2 regions of the Allocoleopsis sp. genome follow, and region 2 is predicted to be linked to the other one. Evidence: riboswitches for the same ligand, from Rfam matches in the RefSeq annotation. Region 2 holds a riboswitch; the other holds the start of a gene.
What was found. A riboswitch is a leader RNA that binds a small molecule or an ion and turns the genes downstream of it on or off. The one in region 2 is predicted to bind cyclic di-AMP.
Positions count from the first base shown of each region.

Region 1: it holds a riboswitch for cyclic di-AMP, as region 2 does, so the genes downstream of both, V6C93_RS13535 (glycosyltransferase) here and V6C93_RS28555 (universal stress protein) in region 2, are expected to answer to the same signal.

Region 1 is NZ_DATNPA010000282.1:15,036-23,972, forward strand. It holds gene V6C93_RS13510 (tetratricopeptide repeat protein) at 1-510, opposite strand, end outside; gene V6C93_RS13515 (serine acetyltransferase) at 1,246-1,758, shown strand; gene V6C93_RS13520 (hypothetical protein) at 3,027-3,896, shown strand; gene V6C93_RS13525 (family 10 glycosylhydrolase) at 4,068-5,552, opposite strand; gene psb27 (photosystem II protein Psb27) at 5,976-6,377, opposite strand; cyclic di-AMP (ydaO/yuaA leader) riboswitch at 6,744-6,893, shown strand; gene V6C93_RS13535 (glycosyltransferase) at 7,052-8,329, shown strand; gene pstB (phosphate ABC transporter ATP-binding protein PstB) at 8,519-8,937, opposite strand, start outside.
Region 2 is NZ_DATNPA010000595.1:408-6,562, forward strand. It holds gene V6C93_RS28545 (hypothetical protein) at 1-160, opposite strand, end outside; gene V6C93_RS28550 (universal stress protein) at 197-895, opposite strand; gene V6C93_RS28555 (universal stress protein) at 1,807-2,523, opposite strand; cyclic di-AMP (ydaO/yuaA leader) riboswitch at 2,698-2,816, opposite strand; gene V6C93_RS28560 (ABC transporter ATP-binding protein) at 2,873-3,712, opposite strand; gene V6C93_RS28565 (ABC transporter substrate-binding protein) at 3,843-5,264, opposite strand; gene ntrB (nitrate ABC transporter permease) at 5,434-6,155, opposite strand, start outside.

The DNA of each region.
Region 1 (8,937 bases), on a different contig from region 2:
TAATGCTTGGCAGCGATCGGCCCACGCTAGGGAGTAAGTTTGATTAATCTCTATGGCATGGTCGTAAGAAGCGATCGCATCTTCATACTGCTTCAACTTCGCCTGTGCCAAACCTCGGTTATACCAAGCCAGTGCTGGCGAACGTTTCTCCCAATTGCCATCTCCTCGCAACGCTAAGTCACAAGCTGCGATCGCTTCTTCAGCTCTGCCCAATTCCGAGAGCGCTTGGCAGCGATCGAGCAAAGCCATAGAGTAGTTAGATTTGATACGAACAGCTTGCTCAGCTGAAACAAGTGCTTCTGGATACTTTTTTAACTTCAGTAAGACATCGCTGCGGTTAGTCCAAGTTACAGCCTCTTTGGGATTAATCGAGAGCGCTTGGTCACACGCCGCTAGAGATTCTTCATATTTTTTTTCATTCTTCTGTAATTCACAAAGACTCGCCCAGTAATCAAAGTCTTTTATTTCCGGTTCAGCTAGCCCCCTCTTGGGTAAGTAAATTGTAAACAATAAGCTGTAAAAAACGAATCCTGAAAAGAATAGGGTCAAAAATCGGGTTTTTTTATTTTTTAAGACATCCGTATTAATACTTATCTCTTTGATGAGGGGATTGATCATATCCTTTACAGTAGTTAATTCGCACCTATGTTTATTGATAATAGAATAAAATAATTCTAGCAAAACCGTATATTTAATTTTAACTAGACTAAACAACGGTCAAAATTAATAAAAAATGTATTTCTAGAGCTATAACCTATGATTTAGCAACGGAAAGTTAACCAAAAATTTCAGGTTATCAACACCAATACCGTGCGGCAATAGTTGGCAGCAAGCATCGATTTCAAGCCCCACCCAATGCGACATGAAATGGAAAAAACTTGGCAAACGGCAACCCCTATTCAACGGACTCATTGAACAGCTCCGCGAGCGTCTAACGCTTAATAGATTCTCCTGTGCAGTAGAGATAAAGCGTTGTCCAGAGTATAATAAATAGTCTGTACTGCAATCTGTACTCAGGGCGAGAAAAACAGTAATGTCCCTTCCCTATCTAATCTTTCTTCGTCATGTAATATAAATAATCCGGATAATCAGAGCGTTCAAAGGTTGATAAAGCTAGGATAGACTAAGAGCGAATGGGCTTTTAGAAAACCAAAACTTAGCGCTCATTCTCTAGCTGTTCAGCGATCGATGTCTGAAGAACTAGAATCGAACGGATGAGGAAGTCAACAACACAGCCAACAGACAATGTTTGAATTGATTGAATCCCCAACAACCCAACATATTTCGGCTACAGAGCCTGATTGGAGTCGTGAAGTGTGTGAGTGCTGGTGGAACCCCTCGCGACAACTACTCAAATCAATCCGTGAGTATCAAAAGTGGCAGAAACGAGGTGGAATTATCGGGCGTCTTTTCTGTAAATGGAACGTACTCCAGCATCGATTCTGGAGTATTGTCACTGCTGCCGATATTCCCATAAACTGCCAAATTGAAGGGGGATTGCTTCTGACTCATCCGACTGGTGTTGTGATTCATCCGGATGCCTCTATTGGCCCCAATTGCTTGATTTTACAACAGGTAACAGTTGTGGCAGGGGTAAAAATTGGTGGTCATGTTGATATTGGTGCTGGTGCCAAAATTATTCGTCCTGTCACCATTGGCAACCATGCGAAGATTGGTGCGAATGCTGTGGTAATATATGACGTACCAGAGGGAGCTACGGCGATTGGGGTGCCTGCAAAACTCATCCAAGCTTCCTAGTGCAGGCTTACAGCAATCACCCACCTGTAAAAATTATTCCCCTGCCTCTCCGGCTGCTCTGAGGAAAGCTTCGGTGCTTCCCTTCCTCATCGGTACTGGTGCAAAGCTGATGCAGAGGGGATCTAGCTAATCGAGGAAAAGCCTTGGTGCAGAAGAGTATTACGTTTCGGCCTAGTTAGGAGGGTACGAAGACTTTGTCAACGCCACATCAATACTTTTTTCAAAATTCTCCGGTGAGAGTAATAACAGTGGGAGAGTAAGTCTTGAAAAACGTCTGTTTTACCGATTGTCTTACGATCGCTTCTCATATCGTTGTGCTTTATTCCTTCGATGGAGAAATCCCCAAACGAGCCAATAGCAAGGCTTTTAAAATTCTTGCATCCAAAATCTAACATCCAAAAGGGTATCCGTTGCTTCCTCCCTAGACAGCCTTAAGGCATGGGTATGCCAAACTCCAGCGAACGTCATTTCTCTACAAATTGGTGCAAGTCTGTACTCGGTAATTGTTAAAGACTTAATAAAGTTTGCTTGAATTTGTTGCTGTTGTCAGCAAATTGCAATAGTATTCACATAGGTAATACAAGTCATACAACGTATGACATGCTCAAGAGTCTACAGAATGAAAGCCTTAGACTGGCAAGCACAGTCTTCTGGCAGATAGTGGGCTACCAGGTAAGCACAGCAGGGTTATCTAGGGTTATCTACTTGTTCAGCTTCAATTGAATAGACCTTCAATTGTCCTGGGATTGAAGTCACAACTGAAGCTTGCCTTAGTGCGTAGTGGAATAGTTGACCTCTTAGTGAGAGCTTGTGTCATCCCTAGTTTGCTATAAACGTGGGCAATTCTGTACTGACTGTGTGGAGTTTGATCTGAAATGTGGTTGAAGCGGTTGCGTAGCAGACGCTCAGAAAGAATATTCCTACTCCTTCAAAGAAGCCTAGCTCTAAATGTGTTGCGACGAAGAGTCCTAAGGCTATCCTCTTGATTCCTACTCTTCGATGACGCTTTGCTGCGATTGTCCTTACGCGCTACTTGTAAAGCTCTGCAAATGAGTCGTGTCAGTGGAAGCTGCAACCTACTGCGTCAACAAAAAACACCAAGTATCGACGGAAAACGAGCATCAAACTTACTATAGCTAGCTCTTCACATCGATTTTGTTAACATTGAGGGTTCTTTTAGGGTCATATAAATGTTCTCAGAATTCAAAGCCTTGAAAGAATTAAATGTTAGAGAGAGCAATCCTTATTAAGTTATCCAGAGATATTTTATGAACAGTACAGGTTTTGTTCCAACTATGACTTGTATGACAGAACAACTATTTCTTCCCGAAATGAATTGTCAAGCTACTCCAATGCGATCCAATAACAAGAATATAGAAACACGAGAAGAGCATACATTTTTGTCTTCCCTTGCTCTCGAAGTAGATGATATATTTTTTAGCCTACGTAAAGCCGATCAGATCATTCGCCGTGAACTAAATATCCTTATAAATAAAAAAGATAAAGACTTGAAAAAAGTCTTAGTGGCTCCTATTAATGAAGAAAGATTCAAAAAAATAATTGAGGAATTACCGACTCATCAAATCTTAGTAGATGAGTATGTAGTCTATATGTTAGAAAACCCAAACAACAGTATATTTAGGCTGATTAGGGAATTCAACGAATATATAGAAAAAAGAAATAGTGAAATAGAATTTTGTCAGTCTATTAAATTAATGGCAATAGATGAAAAACTAGTTCATTATATCCGCCAACTAGGAGCAATGATTTACCACTTAAATATTCATTTAAATTTATTAACGGTATTACTGAAAAACGCATCTGTAGTGGCGGAAACCCAGCAGGCAACTATCAGAGAGAGCCAGGACGTTGTGACTGAATATATGGTCAATAAGTGGGGTGAGCAGCAACAGAATGTGAGGTTTATAGAGGTAACTCTTGAAGGGGCATACGCCATTGTGACTTGGGCAATAGAAGACCTGAGAGGAGACGCTATTTTGCTTCGAGATGAAGGCTACTGGCAGCTGATCAATATTAGTACCGGGATGTTCGGGATTAAGGATTTTGAAAATGTAAATGTACCGTTAGACATAGCTCAGCGTATGCTGAGACTGCATCACCAAAAGCTTGGGTATTAGTAAGCTGAGTGCCAGTTTACTTTCTATGGGTTAAGAGGAGAAGCGATCGCACTCTCCAAAGTGACACTGATTTAATTTCCACCTAGGAAAGGCGGGGAGTGGGAGAGCCACAATTCCCCCGATTGCTGCATCCTCCCCTTATGAGACAGGCTTTCTTAGAGAGTTGACCACTTAATCCAATCGGCAAAATTTGCGATCGCGATCTGAGGCTGGGTCTTGCCAGGAATAAGCAAAATGGCTCACCGAACCAATCTGCGGTACCTCTTGGCGCAGTGCTCGCATCTGGACTTCCAGGGCTGGACGATTGCTAACAGACCTTCCCCAATCTCCTGCCAATACCGGTATCACCTGAGTACCAGGGGCCGCCCGACTCACAACTCGCTTGACCAAATCATCAATGCACCGAGTGCTACCACAGACTCCGTAAGACATCGGATACCACTCTAGGGAACTGGGAAATCGATCCCAAGGCTGTAGACGAGAATCATACCCGACTTGACCAACCGCTTGATTGCCGTCTGGGAAAAATACAGCTCCCGCTTTTATCCCAGCACGCTTGGCTGGGAGAGTTGCTAAGTTTAAAAAGTCCAAAATCCCTTGAGCCGCGTGAGCAACACTGAGCTGCCAGAGTTGCCATTGCAGAGATGCCAATGAGTCTCCTGGTGAGGGAGTTCGACCCTGCCACAAAGGAGTTGCCTCCTCTGGATAAAGTTGATTCACGCTTGCCAAATCGCTAGCATTAATGGAACCCTTACTGATGTAGCGCTGAATTAACTCTCGTCCTTTCCGGTTGAGGGCGCGGTCATATAGAGCTTGTTTTGCCGCCTCACTATAAATCCACAAATCCTCCACTCTGGCGGCGACGGAATCACTCCCTGTACCACGGGGATACCGAATGTAATCGAACAAAATTCCATCGGGGCGTCGCTTCAAGATACCCTGAACAACTTGGTAGTAGTCAGTCTTGGCTTGCATGTTGTAAGGGTCAACAAAAACTTGAGAGCCGTCTGGGACGTAAGACACGCTCGTCTCTCCCCTACCATTACGAGCTAGCATCCCCTGGCGGTCTGCGCGCTGAGCGTAGGAATAGCCAAAATTCATGGTATACAACCAGGCATAAACCCGCATACCCCGCTCATGCCCTTTTTGAATCATCTGCGCCAACAGGTCGGTTTTGTCAGTCCCTGGCGTCCGCACAACAGAGGGCCAAGCTGTTTGGTTATCAGACATCGGTAAGAGTACCTGACCGTCATAAAACACTTCAACGTTGACCTGGTTATAGCCTCGGTTAACCAGACGGTCTAAGATATCATCAATCCCTCCAGAGCGAGCATCACAGGGGTATAAGCGCAGCCAAATGGACTGGGTATTGGGCCAAGTTCGAGAGCGGCATTGCCGCAAGTAATCGGCGTGTTGCTTTACGAGGGCCTTGTAGCGCTTGTCGGAGTCGGTGTTGCCTTTTAACGCGCCAATACGTAAGTTTTCTTTTTGGGTGATCGCCTCGTTGGGCAACTGGCAATAGGCCGTTGTTTGAGCCTGAGCTGTTTGCATCAACCAACACTGACTGACCAAGCTACTACTAGTCAAGAGGGCGACAACCAAGCGGCGATGCAGACGCCTCCACTGTCGCGCCCTTTGGAGAGAACTGTTAGACATTTCTACAAACACCACACCTACAAACACCACAAAAAATACAGAGAGTTGGCGTCCTCAGTCTTCGCAGACTGCTAACCAATTGGAAATTTTAGAGTTTTCCAGCTATTTTCCGCTTTCACCTCTTTTACCCATTGTTCCGGACGCAGACAAAAAAAGAAATCGTATCAGAGATTGCGCCAATCTAAAAGCAAAAAGAAGGGTTTGACGGATCAAACCCTCCAAGGATATAAAATCTAAGGATAAATACCCCTGCCATTAAGTGGGGTGTTAGCGTGAATTGTCTTCTTGACGGGTAGCTCAGCTTAGGGAGTTCTAAGCGGGGTACTCTCTGGCCTTTGAATCGCTAGCGTTTAGCGAAGAAGGCTAGCGCTAACGCACAAGCGGGACGGAGTAGCACACCCTCGGAATGTCAGTCGGATAACTCTAAGCGCCTCGCTTCAGGGCGCTCTCGACCTGCCGGAATTCCTGTTCTAGGCGATTCTTCAACTTTTGCGGTAAGGGACGGTTAGGGTAAGAGCTATAATGACCCGCTAAAGAATTCAAAGCTGTTCGCATCGTGGTGAAAGAGCTGAGGTTAGTCACTGAGCTATCTCGCCGATAGCGGGAGGCAAACTCATTAATTGCTCCACGCGCTTTTGATTGAGCTTCTGCTTTGTCTGGTGCATCCTCCGGTAATTCAATGGCTGTTCTCAAGTTTTGCAACAAGGCCAACGTATCTTGGCGATAATCTCCAGTCAAACCTGCAACACTGGTTGAGGAACACCCCATTAGACCAATCACAACAACCAAAATGAGGGCAACAAGACGTGATATATAGCGCTTCATCAGCATGATTCACAACAAACGGATTTTCAAAATTAGAACCTATCCTATCTTGGATTGGTGCTTTCGGGGATCGCCTTACCTGTATTACACCCACACTCCACGTTCTGCTTCCATCTATCACGGAAATTAGAGACTAAGTAATAGAGAATCGAAGAGCAATTACTATTTTTGACGTTTGACTGTTGAGCTTTATGTGCTTAAGCACCTTTATCAGCTGATAGCGCAATATTTAGTAACCAATTGTTAGAAAACGATACCTCTTGAGATGTTGATTAATCCTGTAAAACGCAATACAATGATATTCTAATGTAATTCAAACGTATTTCATGTAAGTCGGCCTAATTCAGTTTCAGGGTTACAAAGGCACCTATATAAAAACTGAAACTGGAACGGGGGAACCATTTATGGGGCGCATCTTCTGTTTCAATCTCTTCTTCATTTAAGGAGATGAAAGGAGACGGACATCTCTCAGTCCTAGCCCGTCAGCTAACTCCGTCGGCATCGAGAAGAGACTGGAAGCTCAGCATTATTAATTAATGTTTGTGTTTTCGTCAGTGTCCTTGGCTGGTACTAGTCCGATTCGTTGACCTGTCCTTGACTCTGAGAAGATGACTATATCAATCGTACCTCCTGAGTTCAAGCCAGGGCAGCTACTCATGAGGTGAAAAAGTATCATGCTTATCAATGAAAAGAGCCGTCTTGCGTTGATTTCTGTTAGTGGCGACCCAGCCGCAGAAATTGGAAAAGAAGAGGCCGGTGGGCAAAACGTTTATGTGCGTCAAGTTGGATTAGCACTAGCTAAACAGGGTTGGCATGTGGATATGTTTACTCGCCGAATCGATCCCGATCAAGCGAATATTGTTCAACATGAGCCTAATTGCCGCACAATCCGATTAACGGCTGGACCAGCAAAGTTTATTAATCGAGATCAGGTCTTTGGCTATCTGCCAGAGTTTGTACAGCAATTTCAGGCATTCCAGGAACAAGAAGGATACCAGTATCCCTTGGTGCATACCAATTATTGGTTATCTTCTTGGGTCGGGATGGAACTGAAAAAGCTCCAACCTTTGAAACAGGTGCATACTTACCACTCGTTAGGAGCGGTTAAGTATCGGGCTGTGAGTAACCTTCCTGCGATCGCTTCGACGCGGTTAGCAGTGGAAAAAGCTTGTCTGGAGACAGCGGATCGGATTATTGCGACAAGTCCTCAAGAAGAGGAACATATGCGGAATCTGGTTTCTTCTAAAGGAATGATTGAAATCATTCCCTGTGGTACAGATATCGAGCGGATGGGCTCGATCGCACGAAAAGAGGCGCGGGAACAACTGGGGATTCCACCGGAAGCCAAGGTGGTGCTGTATGTGGGTCGATTCGATCCACGTAAGGGAATCGAAACTTTGGTCAGGGCGATTGCTCAATCCCGGTGGAACGGCAATACCAATGTGCGGTTGATTATTGCGGGTGGTTTCCGTCCAGGTCAAAGTGACGGTATGGAGTGCGATCGCATCAAAGCTATTGTTAAAGAACTCGGCCTAGAGGCGATGACCTTCTTCCCTGGACGACTCACGGATGCTGAGCTACCCAGTTACTATGCAGCCGCCAATGTGTGTGTAGTTCCCAGTCACTATGAACCCTTTGGGCTGGTCGCCATTGAAGCTATGGCTTGTGGGACGCCCGTAATTGCCAGTAAAGTGGGCGGCTTGCAGTTTACTGTTATCCCAGAAGTTACAGGATTACTGGTGCCACCCCAAGATGAAGCCGCCTTTGCCCAAGGGATTGACCGCATCCTGAGCAATCCCGCTTGGGCAGACCAGTTGGGTGAAATTGGTCAACAACGGGTAGAAATTGCGATGAGCTGGGAGAGCGTTGCTCGTAGGCTTAATTCTGTTTACAGTAAACTGATGTCTCAAGTGGCTGTCAAATCTGTTCAAAAACCGCAGGTGGCGGCGTAATACACTTTATACCAAATCCGACTCGTACACTCCTTTAATTTTTTGGGTAATGGGTAATGGATAATGAGAAGTCCCAACCCCTTACCCGTTAAATAATAAGAGGGTGAGCAAAACGGATTTGGTATTACTCAAAAACAGTGAGTACTCAGCCGTCCGCAGGGGTCACTCAATCACGGGTCGCTGTCACTTTTAACCGAATCGTCCGCTTACATAGTCTCTAGTCGCTTCTTGCTGTGGGTTTTGGAAGATATTTTCCGTGTGATCGCATTCCACCAAATAGCCCATTTTCCCACCCTTTTCAGTTGCCTTGGCATTAAAAAAGGCAGTCATATCAGCCACTCGCGTGGCTTGCTGCATATTGTGAGTCACAATCACAATGGTGTAGTTTTCCTTGAGCTGATGCATCAATTCCTCGACCTTGAGTGTAGAGATCGGGTCAAGGGCGGAGCAAGGTTCATCCATCAATACTATATCTGGGTTAATGGCGATCGCACGGGCAATACACAACCGTTGCTGCTGTCCTCCGGATAGCGCCATTCCATTTTGCTTGAGTTTGTCTTTGACCTCATCCCAGAGTGCAGCTTGCTGCAAGGATCGCTCTACTAACT
Region 2 (6,155 bases):
GCAATAACCTCGTTACGATGCGCGATCGCTCCTGATCCAGCCTGATGAAGAGGAAGCGATCGCATATCGTGCCTGTAGCCAAGCTCCGCTGCCCATGTAACACGAAAGACGCGATTAATCGTAATCGCGTCTCTCGAAGGATAGCTTCTGAGTCTTTCAATAGACTGGACGGCTGAGCAGGGAGTTCACGCCTGTACTAAACGCAATTCCTGGGAATACCCAGCACCGCACAGGGAAAATCAGAGCTTAATTTCTCGACTAGAGGGTGCTCAACGGAATGACAACCTAAGAAAAGGAGAGTCGCGGCTTCAGCTTCAACAACGGCCCTCAACTCGCTTGTAATGTCACCAAACCGCAGATGAGCCTTGAAGGAACCCCGCCATTCTTCCGCCATACAGCGAGCTTGCCATAAAATCCGATCGGCTTGCTCAAACCAGTCCGCTTGAGAAGACGTGGCTTTGGCGCGGCGTGACTTTTTCGATGATACCTTTGAGCTGACTTTTTGTTCCTGAGGGCTTGGTTTCGTTAAAACGGATGTGATAGAATTTCGTGGCTCACATGAATTGAAAGACTTTAACGGCAGTCGATAGATTGATGAGCTACTGACATCAGCAACGTTGAAGACATTTGGACACGGACTACTTTGCTTTTCATCGACGACATAGACAACTTGAACAGTTACTTGCTGTTGAGTTGCTAAACGTGTTTGATGGGCAATCCACATTGTCAAATCCAGAGCCGTTTGACTTCTGGGGGAGGCATTATAGCCGACAACAAAGTTGAGTGCTGGGCTAGAACCATCCTCTTTGGAAGCATGATTTGCTGGTTCAGGCAGCAAAACCATTTGCTCCATTAAGTCATTTCGATTCATTGCGCCTTCAAGACGTACTAATATTGGCTTGATGTTCACAGCTTGAATCTCTCTTAAAGACAACAAGTAACAGATGAGAGGTGGGTCAGCAACGGATACCAATATGTGTCCAAATGTGTCCAAGAAATGAGTGATATCCCTAAGGAGGCTTGAACGACAAGTGCTATAAAAGCCAAAGTCTTAGTTTCCCTTCCAGATACTGACAAACTTAGCTGACAGGCTTGGCCTGGTAAGGTGTCTCTCTCACGCTAGAACTTACGCCGAAAATTGGTTTTTCCGCTCAAAAGCCAAGGTTAACAAGTTTTGACTGTCCCCCTGAATTAGATTAGGCTGCCCACTCCATAAGTTAAATTAACAATTTGTAATGTTCTCTTCGTCTTGGTTTAAATGCGATCCGGGAAATTCCGAGTGTAGTTACGCAATTCAAAAGATTTTTTGATTCGCGTAGTTCCTGGTGATCGCACGGATGCGGAAAAGGTACCTCTAATACTTCCCCAATTTTAACACTGGGGTTAGTGGTGATCATCTAGCTGTGTCTGATAGGTAGAAAGCTTCATCGAGAATTCATCGCTCATTCATCGAGAATTCATACGTCGTCAGAGGTAATTCTCATCTGACAGGTAACCCTTCTGTAAGAGAGTAGACCTAATCAGTTATTTTGTCCATAGCACCCCAATGTGTCGCAAGCACAGAATCACGTCTAAATTATGATTAACCATCACGCTACTCTAAGACTCACAGGCCGTTTAAGGTTTGTTGCCAAGTTCACAATCCTTAACTAACTCCTGTCATTTTTGGCGATCGCCGAGAGGGGAAAAAGCACCCTAGAACACCGATCAAGGAATCGCCCCAAGCCCCCTTTAGGGGTGAAAAAAGTAACTTAAGCTACCAAATATTCTCCCTTATCAATATGTAACAAAGAGGAGGGAACTCTCTCACAAACTCAACCCGGTGGGAACCCCCAGTACCGAACAGGGGAAATTAGAACCTAATTTATGGACAATAGGGTGATTGACAGAATTACAGCCTAAGAATAATAGCGTCGCTGCTTCTGATTCCACAACATTTCTTAATTCGGCAGCCACGTCACCAAACCGGAGATGAGCTTTAAAGGAACCACGCCATTCTTCAGCCAAACAGCGTGCTTGCCATAAAATATAGTCGGCTTGCTCAAACCGATCCGATCGGTTGCCTGTTGCCTTGGGGTTGCATCTTTTTACCGATTTCCTCTCTTGAGCTACAGCTAATGCCTGCTGTTTTGGTTTAGTTAAGACCGATGTAGCAGACTTTGTTGAAGCCAATGCTTCTGGAAATCCTGATGGACGTGAATGGATGGATGAGCGGCTTACATCAGCGAAGTTGAACACATCTGGAAACTTACTGTTTTGAACTTCATCTATAACATAGACAACTTGAACCGTAACTAGCTTTTGAGTCGCTAAACGTGTTTGATGGGCAATCCACATCGTCAAATCTAGAGCCGTTTGACTACTGGGTGAGGCGTTATAGCCAACGACTAAGTTAACTGATTTGGTAGAGTTAGCCCATTTGGAAGCGGTTGAAGCTGGCTCAGGCAACAGTACCATTTGTTCCATTAAGTCATTTCGATTCATTGCGCCTTCAAGACGCACTAACATTGGCTTTATATTCACAGCTTTAACCTCTCTAAAAAAACAAGTAACGAATGAGAGGTGGGTCAGGAACGCATATCACGATTAAAGGATGAAGTATAAACTAAGAAACTATGAAATTTTTTATCCTTCATCCTTTCGGGTGATATTCGTTAGGAAACTCCAAAGACAAATGCTATGAAAGCCACGTCTTGGTGTTCCTCCCATTGCCGACGGAGTTAGCTGACGGGCTAAGACTGGAAGGTGTCTCTCTCGCGCTGGAGATTAGCCCCAAAAATTGGTTCCTCCGCTCTCATCCAGACTGACTTTAATTTCCAGCCGGGATTAGATTAGGCTACCCACTCAATAAATAAACTAAGGCTGATGCGATCTACTCGTCTTGGCTGAAGTTTTGATCTAAGAAGTTCAGAGCGTGGTTACGTAGTTCATAGTACTCCTTAGATTCCCGTATTGCTTGGCGATCGCGCGGATGTGGAAAAGGTACCTCTAAAATTTCCCCAATTTTAGCATGGGGGCCATTCGTCATCATCACAATGCGATCGGACATATAAATGGCCTCATCCACATCATGAGTAATCATCATCACTGCCTGTCGATGACTTTCCCAAATGTCGAGTACCTGTTTCTGCAATTTGCGGCGCGTCAGGGCATCGAGTGCCCCAAACGGTTCATCCATCAGTAACATTTTGGGGCGAATCGCCAAGGCTCTAGCAATTCCCACCCGTTGTTTCATCCCACCAGAAAGTTCATCGGGGTATTTATTAGCGGCTTGGGTTAAATTCACCATTGCCAAATGTTCGCTGACTATCTGTTTTTTCTCAACTGGAGAAGCTTTTTTAAACACTTCATCCACAGCCAACCGAACATTTTCTTGGACTGTCAGCCACGGCAGCAGCGAATATTGCTGAAACACCATCATCCGCTCTGAACCCGGCTTACGAATCTCTTTACCCTCTAATCGCACCATTCCGGACGTGGGTTTTTCCAACCCAGCGACAATTTTGAGCAACGTGGATTTACCGCAGCCAGAGTGACCAATTACAGAGATATATTCATCTTCACCAATGGTGAGGTTAATCCCATCTAAAATAACCAGTTCACCGCCATCTGCACTGGGATAAGATTTGACAACATTGTCAATTTCGAGAAATTTTGTGCCGTTGAGAGTGGCAGAATTGCCTTTGGTGGGGAAAGAACTAGATTTAGTCATAGGAAGGGGTTGAAGGTTGAAGGTTGAATAGTTGAAGGTTGGATGGTTGAGGTTGAAGGTTGAAGGTTGAAGGTTGGTTGTAATTGGTTAACCTGCAACCTGGAACCTGTTAACCTGCTAACGCTTTTACCTAAGACAGATAAAAGTGTTTGGGGCTATTGGCATGGATTTCAAAGCTTTTGAGATAGCCAACTGGATCACTCGGGTCAAACGCTTTGTTGTCAATAAAGACTTCGGCGGGTTCAACTTTGTAATCGTCTTTGGGACATTGAATACCCATTTCAGTAGCAATCTCTCGATAGAGGTCTGTTTTCCAGCCTTCTCGTGCCTTTTTTTCTGCATCTTTGGGAAATTCAGGAATTTGTCCCCAACGGGCTGCCTGGGTCATTAACCAGATACTTTCCGATTGCCACAAAAATGTGGAGTGGTCTCCTGGAATTTTTGCAAGTTTAGGGGGTAAGTCAAAGAAAATGGTGGTGTATGGGTCTTCATCTATGCGCTTTTGGTTGTCAAAGCCGCCGTAGTTGTATTCCCCAACAATGGCTGGTCGCGTAAACTTATCAACTGGGGCACCCTTTTTCTTCGGTTTAGAACCTGTATAAGAGGGGCTTGTGATTAATTTGGCGACTTCAGGGCGGTTTTTGGGGTCACTGCAATACTGGCAAGCTTCAATCATCGCTTTGACCAGGCTGCGGTAGGTTTTGGGGTTTTCCTTGATGAAGGATTCCATGACCCCTAGGAGTCTATCTGGGTGTCCGTACCAGAGTTCTTTCCCTTGGGCAAACGTAAAGCCTACCCCCTCGTTACCTGTGATGGCTCGCGTATTCCAGGGTTCTGCCACCATGTAGGCTTGCATTGCCCCAATCCGCACGTTATTCACCATCTGGGGTGGTGGAATGATGATCACCCGAAACTCGTCTGAGGGATTGACACCTGCGGCGGCAGATAAGTAGCGAACAAAATATTCGTAGATGGCAGAACTTAAGACAACTGCCCAAATACGTTGTTCTGGGGGTTGGCTGTCAAAGAAGCCTCGGAAATCCTTGCCAAATTCTTCTAAGTTGCCGTTGTAGTCTCGCCACGGACGGACGCCATAGTTCCACATTTTTTTGTTCATGGTCATGGAGTTGCCGTGCCGATGAATCGTCATCGCTGCACAAAGGGGCGCATGGCGGGCACCTTCAGCACCGATTCTGGCGTTAGTAACTGCCCCAGAAACCACAGGTGCGGCATCGAGACGCCCAAAAATAACGCCATCGCGAGAGTTGGCCCAGCTTGCTTCGCGGCTGAGTTTAACATTGAGTCCGTATTTGCGGAAGAAGCCTTTTTCCCAGGCGATCGCAAACGGTGCACAATCATTAACGGGCACATACCCAACGGTAAGATTGGGTTTTTCTAGGGTTCTGGGGTCTACAACGGGTTCTAAGGCTAAGGCTGCTGCGGAGAGTTGATCGGGTGCAGTAACGCCCTTGATGGCACAAGAGGATAAGGCCAATCCTGCTGCCGATGCGCCTGCTTGTTGCAGAAATCTTCGTCGATTCAAAGAATTCATGGCGGTATTAGGGGATTGGGGATGGGGTGATAGTTTATTGATAATCCTGGGGAGTAAGTTGAAGGATTCTCCCGCTCTCCCTTGCTCAGTTGTTGTTGATTAGTAGTCGCAAGATGAATCAGCTACCCTCGTAGCTGAAGCTAATCCATTGTCAGTTGCTCTGAAAGCTTTAGCGAGAAGCTTGAACTGGGCGACGAGTCACCCAAGCTTGAAATTGGCCCAAGGCATAGTCAAGAACTAGGCCGGTTACGCCAATCACAACCACTGCCAAAAACACCGAACTCAAATTTAAGCGGTTCCATTGGTCCCACACGAAGAAGCCAATGCCGATACCACCGGTGAGCATTTCCACAGCAACAATAACCAGCCAAGCAATCCCTAAGCTGATGCGTAACCCGGTGAAGATGTAGGGTAAACTCGCAGGCCAAATAATTTTTGTAACTCGTCGCCAACGGGGCATTTCCAGCACTCGTGCTACATCCAAATAATCTTTGTTAATGCTGGATACGCCGAGAGCCGTGTTAATAATCGTGGGCCACAACGAGGTGATAAAGATGACAAATATTGCCGAGGGTTCTGCTAGGTTAAAGATTGCCAGTGCGATCGGCAACCAAGCCAAAGGGGATACGGGTTTAAAAATTTGCACCAAGGGATTGAAAATCAGCATGGCTTCTCTGGACATGCCAATGAGAAACCCCAAGGGAATCGCCACCGCAGCGCCAAGGAGAAATCCCAGTAACACGCGCCTTAAGCTTGCCAATAATAACCAACCGAGTCCTAAGTTACCAGGGCCTTTGCGAAAGAAAGGGTTTGCGTATTCTGCGCTATCAATCAGTGCTTGAAGCGGGGTGGGCATTAACTCGCTTAAGAAGGTGGCAGCAAACCACCACA